Regions from separate parts of the Paenibacillus litoralis genome, predicted to be linked through region 2. Evidence: riboswitches for the same ligand, from Rfam matches in the RefSeq annotation. Region 2 holds a riboswitch; each other region holds the start of a gene.
What was found. Region 2 has a riboswitch for cobalamin ahead of ACKGJP_RS03465 (S-layer homology domain-containing protein). Riboswitches for the same ligand answer to the same signal wherever they lie in the genome.
Positions count from the first base shown of each region.

Region 1: linked by a shared signal. The riboswitch ahead of metE (5-methyltetrahydropteroyltriglutamate--homocysteine S-methyltransferase) and the one ahead of ACKGJP_RS03465 (S-layer homology domain-containing protein) in region 2 are both predicted to bind cobalamin.
Region 3: linked by a shared signal. The riboswitch ahead of ACKGJP_RS04435 (S-layer homology domain-containing protein) and the one ahead of ACKGJP_RS03465 (S-layer homology domain-containing protein) in region 2 are both predicted to bind cobalamin.

Region 1 is NZ_CP176395.1:1,645,074-1,648,283, forward strand. Features, by position in the region: gene ACKGJP_RS06910 (DUF4432 family protein) at 1-544, shown strand, start outside; gene ACKGJP_RS06915 (DNA-3-methyladenine glycosylase I) at 654-1,235, shown strand; cobalamin riboswitch at 1,312-1,516, shown strand; gene metE (5-methyltetrahydropteroyltriglutamate--homocysteine S-methyltransferase) at 1,735-3,210, shown strand, end outside.
Region 2 is NZ_CP176395.1:813,416-816,625, forward strand. Features, by position in the region: gene ACKGJP_RS03460 (glutathione ABC transporter substrate-binding protein) at 1-718, opposite strand, end outside; cobalamin riboswitch at 912-1,120, shown strand; gene ACKGJP_RS03465 (S-layer homology domain-containing protein) at 1,314-3,210, shown strand, end outside.
Region 3 is NZ_CP176395.1:1,050,185-1,053,394, reverse strand. Features, by position in the region: gene ACKGJP_RS04435 (S-layer homology domain-containing protein) at 1-1,181, opposite strand, end outside; cobalamin riboswitch at 1,430-1,630, opposite strand; gene ACKGJP_RS04430 (glycosyl hydrolase family 18 protein) at 1,693-3,210, opposite strand, start outside.

The sequences.
Region 1 (3,210 bases), 830 kb from region 2:
GGGACATCATGTGACGTTCGGAGCCCCGTTCGTGAGTCCCTACAGCCGCATCGATCTTCCGGGCTGCCGCGTATTCGATCAGCCGGATTACCATCCGAATAACAGCAGGCTGCTGTCCGGAGCTTCCGGGACGTTGGACCGTATGCCCGGCAAACGGGGAGAGAAGGTGGATAACACGTATTTTGCGGCGGAGCCCTTCAATGAAATGTTGTTTATCGACGAATTGCAGGAGCATTGGTACAACGTATTTAACGAGCAGGCGGGACTCGGCTTCGCGCTCGCATGGGACGGCGTCGTATTTCCTTACCTCTGGCTGTGGCAGGAGCATCACTCCGAGCAGGAGGAGCCGTTCGGCGGTCAACTGTATGCCATGGCGCTGGAGCCTCAGGCATCCAACGCGCCGACCCTGTCTAAGGCCGTGTCGAAGGGGCAAGCGCCGGTTCTGGAAGCGGGCCAAAGCGCGGAAACGTGGCTGACGGTCGTCATGCACGCGAACCGGGACCGGGTGAAGTCCGTTAACCGGGAAGGCGGCTTGACGTTCTGAGGATACAGGGCGCACTACCGGGCCCGGCCGGCCTTATGGCGGCTTGCTTATGCCGTACCGGATATGCTAGAATGGAACAAATGTTCGCATTATTTTGGGGGGCTATGCAATGACGGAAAGATGCGGCTGGGTCAATGATGATCCGCTTTATATCGAGTACCACGATAAGGAGTGGGGGGTACCCGTTCACGACGACCGGAAGCTGTTCGAGATGATCACCTTGGAGGGGGCGCAGGCGGGGCTGAGCTGGTATACGGTGCTGAAGAAGCGGGAAACGTACCGGCAGGCGTTCGACGGCTTCGATTTCGAGAAGGTGGCCTCCTATGACGAAGCCAAGGCGGCTGAACTGCTGCAGAACGAGGGTATTATCCGCAACAAGCTGAAAGTCGCCTCGGCGATCGGCAACGCCAAGGCGTTCATTCGTGTCCGCGAGGAATTCGGCAGCTTCGACCGCTATATTTGGGGTTTCGTAGGCGGCAAGCCGATCCTTAACCGCTTCCGCGAGCTGAAGGAGGTGCCGGCGCGCACCGATATTTCCGACGCGATGAGCAAGGATCTGCAGAAACGGGGCTTCAAGTTCGTCGGCAGTACGATCTGCTACGCCTTCATGCAAGCGACGGGGATGGTCAACGACCACGTGGAGAGCTGTTTCTGTTACGAACCGGGCGCGGGAGCCGAGGTGTCGGTTTAACGATTCCGGATTTCGGAGCCTAAAAACCAAGTTGCTTAATCGGGAATTTCGCTGTATGATGAAGGGGTCAATTTCATAAGTTCTGTGGGAATAAGGTGCCGCGATGCGTTGCAATACTTCGCCGGCTTAAAAGGGAATCCGGTGCGATACCGGAGCGGTCCCGCCACTGTAACAGAGGAGTTCGCAGCCCAAGCGACAGCCACTGGTCGAAGAGACCGGGAAGGCAGGCTGCGTGCGTCGATTCTGGAGCCAGGAGACCTGCCTGTTCTGACGACACAAGAATACCTACGGGAGATAGGTGGTGTTGGAGACGAGTCCGGTAACGTGTAGATCCGAGGCTTCTTTTCCCCATTTCCTTTATTCGGATTGGGGCGGAGAAGCTTTTATTTCGTGGTCCTGTGCCCCCTGACGGCAATCGGTTCTTAGCATTAGCTATAGGCCGCCGGCATGACAGGGTTCAACCAGGAAACGAAATAATAAATCGGAAGAAGGTTTTCATATGAATAATCACTATGTCATCAGTAATTTGGGATATCCGCGCATCGGCGAGAACCGCGAATGGAAAAAGCTGCTCGAATCGTTCTGGGCGGGCAAAACGGAGGAAGCGGACTTCGAAGCCGAAATGAAAAAAATCCGTCTGCAGCGCCTGCTAAAGCAGCGGGAGTTAGGCGTCGAGCTTATCCCGGTCGGCGATTTCACGCTTTACGATCACGTCCTGGATACGTCGGCGATGTTCGGCCTCGTTCCGTCCCGCTACGGCTATGCCAGCGGCCCGGTATCGCTTGCGGCGTATTTCGCGATGGCCCGCGGCAGCAAGGAAGCGCCCGCATGCGAGATGACGAAATGGTTCAACACGAACTATCACTATATCGTACCGGAGCTGGGCGAAGCGGCGCCGAGGCTGGTCGAGAACAAGCCTCTGGCCGCCTATCTGGAAGCGAAGCGGGAGCTCGGCATCGACGGCAAGCCGGTACTTGTCGGACCGTTTACATTCGTTAAGCTGGCCAAGGGCTATAAGCAAGAGCGGTTCGGCGAGCTGGTCGGTCAGCTCGTTCCGCTGTACGCGCAGGTGCTGCGCGAGCTGGAACAAGCCGGAGCGGGCTGGGTGCAGATCGACGAGCCTTCGCTCGTAACCGACTTGACGGCAGCGGAGCTTGACGTGCTGGAGAGCGCCTATAAGCAGCTCGCTGCTGCGGCTCCGGGACTGAGCATTCTCTTGCAGACGTATTTCGAAGCGGTTTCGGGCTATGATAGAGTGATCGGCCTGCCGGTCCAAGCGATCGGGCTCGATTTCGTCCACGGCCGCGAGGGCAATCTGCGCGCGCTCCGCGAGCACGGCTTCCCTGCGGGCAAAACGCTTGCGGCCGGCGTTATCGACGGACGCAACATCTGGCGCGCCGATCTTGCCGAGAAGCGGCAGCTTCTTGAAGAGCTTGCTGCCGTCGTGCCGGGCGACCGTCTGATCGTGCAGCCTTCGTGCAGCCTACTGCACGTGCCGGTCAGCCTTGCCCGCGAGGGGAAGCTGGAATCGACGCTGCTCGGCGCGCTCGCCTTCGCCGGCGAGAAGCTCGGCGAGCTCGCGCTGCTGGCGCAAGCGGCACGCGGAGACGGCGGCGATGCCACCGCTCAAGCGATTGAGGCAAGCACGCGCGCGGTCGCGGCGCTGAACGCGTCTCCGGCGCGAAGCGGCGGCGGAGCGGTTGACGCGGCGGCTGCCCGGACGAGCCGGGCGGTGCCGTTCGCGGAGCGCCAGCAGCTGCAGCAGGCGCGCTGGCAGCTGCCTTTGCTGCCGACGACGACGATCGGCAGCTTCCCGCAGACCGCCGAGGTGCGTAAAGCCCGGCAGCTGTGGCGCAAAGGCGAATGGACGGAGGCGCAGTACGACGCGTTCGTGCAGGAGCAAATCCGCGTCTGGATCAGCCTGCAGGAGGACATCGGGCTCGACGTGCTTGTGCACGGCGAATTCGAGCGTACG
Region 2 (3,210 bases):
GCACGACTTTGTACTGGACTTTGTCTACCTTCGGCTTTTCGCCCCAGTAGCCGTCGTTTTTGACCAGTACCATCTCTTGTCCCGGCGTCCACGACTGGAATTTGAACGGCCCGGTGCCGATCGGGTTTTTGGCCAGCTTGTCCGACTGCTCGGCGATCGCTTTCGGGCTCAGAATGCTGCCCTCGTTGCTTGCCAGAATGGAGAGCAGAGGCGTGTAGGGATAAGCCAGAACGAACTGCACCGTGTGCTCGTCGACGGCTTTGATTTCTTTTACCATCGAGAATTTGCCCGCGAGCGGCGAATTGACCTTCGGATCGAGCGCCCGTTCGAACGTTTTCTTGACCGCTTCCGCGTTAAACGGCGCGCCGTCGTGGAAAGTAACCCCGCTGCGCAGCTTGAATTCCCAAGTGACGTCGTCAACCGCTTTCCATTCCGTTGCGAGCGAAGGCTGGAATTCCATGTTTTTGTCGGTTTTGATCAGCCCCTCGTACACTTTGCCGAAAATGTAGTTGGACGACGGAATGTTCGTGATGAACTGCGGATCCAGATTGTTCGCGTCCGCCTTCCGTGCGACGACCAGCGTTCCGCCCGTTTTGGCCGTGCCGCCGGCATTGCCTTTGTCCGCATCCGTTTCCGGCTTGGACGCACATCCTGCAAGCGCTGTCGTAAATACGAGCGACAAGGCGAGGACGCTGCCAAGTACATGTTTTTTCTTCATGAAGATGCCCCCTAGTCCGTTTTTCGGCATATCTTCCATATGCTTAGCTGTATTATAAAAAATATTCTGACTTTTACCTTTCACGATCTTTACGTGTATTTACACTATCTTTACTTGTTGGCCGCCGGGGACGCCAAGCGACCGCAGTTCTAAATGACAAATGAAGGCTTATAAGATATGATTAGCAGGAAAATTGAATATAAGCTACTCAGGTGCCAATCATGATGATGCAGTTCGATAGGGAATCATGGATTGGTTAAAAGGGAAGCGGGTGAGAATCCCGCACGGTCCCGCCGCTGTATGAGAGGAGTTCTTGCTGGATGCCACTGGTGAATAAACCGGGAAGGCTGCAAGGGCGTTGATACTCGAGTCAGAAGACCTGCCTGGGAGGTACACCGATTGCTCTACGAGAGATAGGGGGGTGTTTATTTCGTGACCGCTTCTTTTTGCGTTCCATGGAGATAGCCTCTTAACGTTTTCAAGTTAAGGGTTTTTTTATGTTGGAAAGCATATTATCCATATTTCGGTAAACGTCCGGTGCCAAATGGCGGTTATTCTTGTTGCGATTTTTAGAAGTGAAAGGTAGGGAAAGAAAGTGAAGCAACGTAAATTATTTACTTGGCTGCTGATTGTCAGCCTGTTCTTATCCATGTTCCAAATAAACGCATGGAAGACCTACGCCCAAGAGTCCGGATCCGGGCCGAAGGGATTCGTCACCCTGTCGGTAGAGATATTCACGTTAGGTCAAGGCTATTACCGGGAACCGATGAAGGTGCCGTTCTACGAAGGAGACAACGGGGCCGCCTTGCTGGTACGCGAGCTCGGCCAGAACAATATAAAGAACACGGGAACCGCCGAACATTACTTTTATCTGTCCAAGGTCAAGGATGTTACGAGCAGCGTATATGTGCCCCAATACATCGTCGACCAAGTCGCCTTAGGCGGTGGACAAATCGAATCCAAAAGGGACCCGGAGTGGTTAGGGGAATTCGACTATACGCCGATGTCCGGTTGGATGTACGCGGTCAACAATGTATTTCCTAACGTCGGCTTTTCGGATTACATTCCCGAAGACGGAGACGTCATTCGTACGCAATTCACCGTTTATGGGTTCGGCTCCGACCTTGGGAATACATGGGGCTCCGGCTATATCGATACCGCCAACAAAGACGCGTTAACGGCGGTAATCGCGAAGATCAACAGCGCCCCGAATAAGGATGCGCTGCTGGCCGATCCTGCCGTCAGGTCTTCGTACGAGCAAGCGTACGGCGTACTCGCAAATATGGAGAGCACGCAAGCTAACGTCGATCTTGTGATGTCGAAGCTGGACAATGAATTGGGATGGGACCATGTCAAACCGGAATTGTCGATTCAAGGCTTATCGGATCAACAAGAATTTACAACCAAACGGATTTCCTTCCAAGCTAGCGCAACGGACAACGTCACATCCGGCATCGTTCCGGAAGTAAAAGTAAACGGTAACGCGATTCCGGGAACGAGCGGAGTATTCCATGCCGATCTGATCGATGGAACGAATACGATCGACATAACGGCGGCGGATGCCTCGGGCAATCGGGTTAAGCAAATCTTCACGGTCTACTACAACATCGGGGCCGTTACGAACGACCAGCTGAATAAAAATCTTGCCTATATGCTTGGCACGGTGACGAATCCGACCTTCGGAACGCTTGGGGGAGAATGGTCGATTCTATCTCTGGCCCGCGGAAATTATTCGGTGCCGAACAGCTACTACATGACCTACTATAAGAACATCGTAAACAAGGTCAAGGAATTGATGGCCAAAAACAACGGTGTCCTGGACAAAAACAAAAGTACGGAACATGCCAGATTGATCCTTGGCCTGGCTTCCATCGGCATCGATTCGCGGGATGTTGCGGGCTACGATATAACCAAAGCGCTGTCCGATTACGATTACGTCCTGAAGCAAGGCATTAACGGGCCGATTTTTGCGCTAATCGCCATGAATGCCGTAAATTACGAATTTCCTGCGGCTGACGCAGGGAAGAATCAAGCGACTCGCGAGAAGCTGATTGATTATATTTTGAGCAAGGAAGTCAACAAAGATACGGCGAATGCGGGCGGTTGGGCGCTCGGGGTCGCGAAGGCCGATGTAGACTTGACGGCAATGGCCCTGCAGGCGCTTGCTCCCTATTATTTAACGAACGATAAAGTGGCTGCCGCAGTAGAACGCGCGCTTACTTGGCTGTCTTCCGTTCAGAACGAAACAGGCGGATTTGCGAGTTACGGGACCGTAAACAGCGAAAGCATCTCGCAGGTTATCGCCGCGGTATCGGAAATCGGGTTCAATCCTTCCTCCGATCCGAGATTTGTTAAAAACGGCCATTCGGCGGTTGACGCTCTGCTGACATTCGTCGCGCCTGAGGGCGGCTTCAAGCATGTCATGTCGGAAACGAAAGCAAATAGCATGGCGACCGATCAGGGGACCTATGCGCTCGTATCTTTCAATCGGA
Region 3 (3,210 bases), 240 kb from region 2:
TTGCCGCCGCGCTGAACGGCGTACAGCCAGCCGTCATAGCCGCCGTAGGTCGCTGCCGTTACGCCGGCGATGGCGGACACATATTTACCGAACGAGGAATCCGTAACGGCGATCGGAATATTCCGCTCTTTGGCCAGCTTCTCCAAAGCCTGCAGCGCCGTAACCGCTTTTTGGTCGCCCTCGGCGATCGCGCTTTGCGGTCCTTCTACCTGAAGGCTTACGTTCGTTAACGGCGCGAAGCTGTAAAGACGCCCGGCGCCCTTCGTGAAGGTATCGTAAGCGACGAGCGCCTGCAGGGCTTGCTCCGTCGCCATGCCGTCCGAGCTGCCCGGCAGCGCGTGCGAGAAGCCTCCGTCCGCGTTACGGAACGTCATCAGCTTATCGAGCAGATCGACGCCTTGCTTCGTAAACCGTTCGCCCGTCGGGTCGATGCCGTTCGCCGTAAGCGCGATAATGGCTTGAGCCACGCTTTCGCTGCTATCCGTTCCCCATAAATTATAGCCTCCATGAGGCTCTTGATTAAGGGAAAGCCACTCGGTTATTTTCTCGCCGGCCGTCTTTACCTCGGGTTTGTTCGTATAAGGTGCGAGCGCCGTAAGCGCCATGGCGGTAAGATCGGGATCGCTCGTCGAACCGAAGAACGCGAAGCCGCCGTCCGCTTTCTGTTTCGACAGGATTTCGCTCACTAGCTTATCCCGGCTCCAAGTCGCGTCATCCGGAATGTCGTATTGCCGGGAATCCAAAGCCAGCAAGCCGAAAAGCAAAGCGTTCACGCCCTGCTGCATGCTGTCGTTGTATATGTGTTCAATGAGATTCGTACCGCCAAACGAAGTCGCATCGCCGCCAACCGCGGCAATAGCTAAAGAAATCCTTTCGTACTCGGTAACGATCGGATAAATGTCCTTTACCCGCTGCTCCAAGTCGGCTATGTAACCGGAGGGAATCGTTCTTCCCGCCTTAGCGAGTCCAACCGCTTCCCAATCCGAATCAACGCCGCCGCTGACGATCTGGTTTGCCGCTTCATAGATAGCCTGAGTGACGCTTACCGCCGGAACGGGATCTGCCGCAGGAGCGGCTCCGGCCTTCGCAGCGGGAACAAGCGACGTGCCGATCACCGACAATACAAGCAGGAAGGACATCATAAGGGCGAAAGCTTTTTTGTGCACATAACGATAACTCATCAATGTAATCCTCTTTCCTTAATGGAATCATAACGATAGTTTCATGAGCTTATCGGACTTTGAAGGCGTTATTCCCATAATTTCAGCCCATTCATTGCGGACAGCGCATAAAAGACAGCAAAAAAGGCCGCCCTCGCATAAGGGTGGCCGTAGATCGTACATACGCGAAAAAGAAGACATGCAGCGCCAAATAAAGCATTGGCAGCACACGCTCGCAATCGTTTCCTTATTCCCACCCCCCGAAGAATTAGAAACATACAGAAAAAGGCAGGTCTCCTGGCTCATGCGTCATCGCTTCTCTTCGCCTTCCCGGCCTTGCTCAAGGCCAGTGGCTTGTTAAAGAGTCGCTCTTCATTTACAGTGGCGGGACCGCGCCGGCTTTTAACCGGTCTTCCCTATTAAGCAAGCCCGTCGTTCGACTGACTTGCACCTTTTCCGTGCATCGTATTTAATTGCCAAGCTAATACTATAGTATTCCTGTCGCCATTTGTCCATTACTATTTTGGATCCGCTATATTGCCTTTAACCGGGCCTCCGCTAGTTTCCGAAACCAGACGGCCGCCCTGTTCATAAGAGCCGCCATTTGCGAGCGCGTCATTTGCGCTTTGGGACGGAACGTGCCGTCCGGGAAGCCTTCGAGAATATGCTGCTCCGTCATCGCGTTAATCGCGGAATACGACCATAGCCCGCTGGAAACGTCGCTGAACCGGCTCTTCGCCGCAGCGGAAGACGAAACGCCGGCTACCCGCGCCAGCATGGCCGCCATCTCTTCTCTCGTAATCGGCTGATCCGGCGCAAACGTCCGCGCTCCCGTCCCTTCGATCAGCCCGTTTTCTTTCGCTACCGCAATATCTTTGGCCGCCCAGTGGCCTGCGGGTACATCCGCAAACGGGTTCGCCGCCGCAGGCTTCGCCGAAGCGAGGCCCTTCGCTCTAACGAGGATCGCCGCGGCCTGAGCGCGCGTGAGCGGCGCTTCCGGCGCAAAACGGTCGTCGGCAACGCCGACCATCCACTTTTGATCCAGCATGGCCATGACATCCTTTTGCGCCCAGTGACCGATCATATCGGTAAAATAGACGCCGTTCAACCACATCGAGAAGTAATCCCACGTCGCCTTCGTTTCCTGGTGCAGGCTCCAGCTTCCAGCTCCCTTGAGCCCGTATTTTTGAACAAGGCGCAGCTTTTGCTGAATGGAACGGTCATTCTCATACCACACCGTATAGCTGCCGGGGGCCAGCGGCGCATAGTTGACCTCGAAGGGAGCATCTCCCGCCGGAACGGTAAAAGCAGCCCATGGAGATTGCGCTTTCTCGTCGTAATGCGTCGTCCCGCCGAACCGGGCGATCGCTTCTTCCACTTGTTCGTTCGATATGCCGGTTCCGCTCGTGGAGCTGCCCGCCAGCCAGTACCGTCCGTAGAACGGAATGCCCAGCACCAGCTTGTCCGCCGGAGCCTGGGTAAGCGCATACCGGATGGATTCCTCAACGAACGAAAGGCTTGCGACGGGCCCGGCTTCCGGCACTCCTTCGTATGTCTCGTCATACGCCATAATCATTAAGTAATCGCTTGCTTCGGCCAGTTCCGCATAATCGTACGAAGCCTGCCAGCCCGCCGTCCACCCCTTCGGGTTGGCCGCGACGGCGACCGAAACTTCTTTGCCCGCCGTAAGCTTGGCGCGCAGTCTTTTGACCAGATCGGTATAGGCGTCCCGTTCCGTTTCCGTCACGTTCTCGATATCGACATTAATGCCGTCCAAGCCGTACTTGGCGACCGCCTCTGCGATTTGATCGACCAGCGCGGCGCGGTTCTGCAAAGCGCTCTTCCCTTGGGCCCGGTTCCAGTGATTGCTTAGAAACGGAACGACCTTCACGCCGCGCGCATGCATCTGTTCCACGAATCCGGCGTCCAGCTTATCGGATAGCTGTAAACGGCCATCGTCCGTCAAATCGAAAAAGCTCGGAGATACGGTCTGCAGAGCGCCGTTGCTCCGGTCAACGTACTGTACGTAAGATTGCGTGCTCCCAAAATA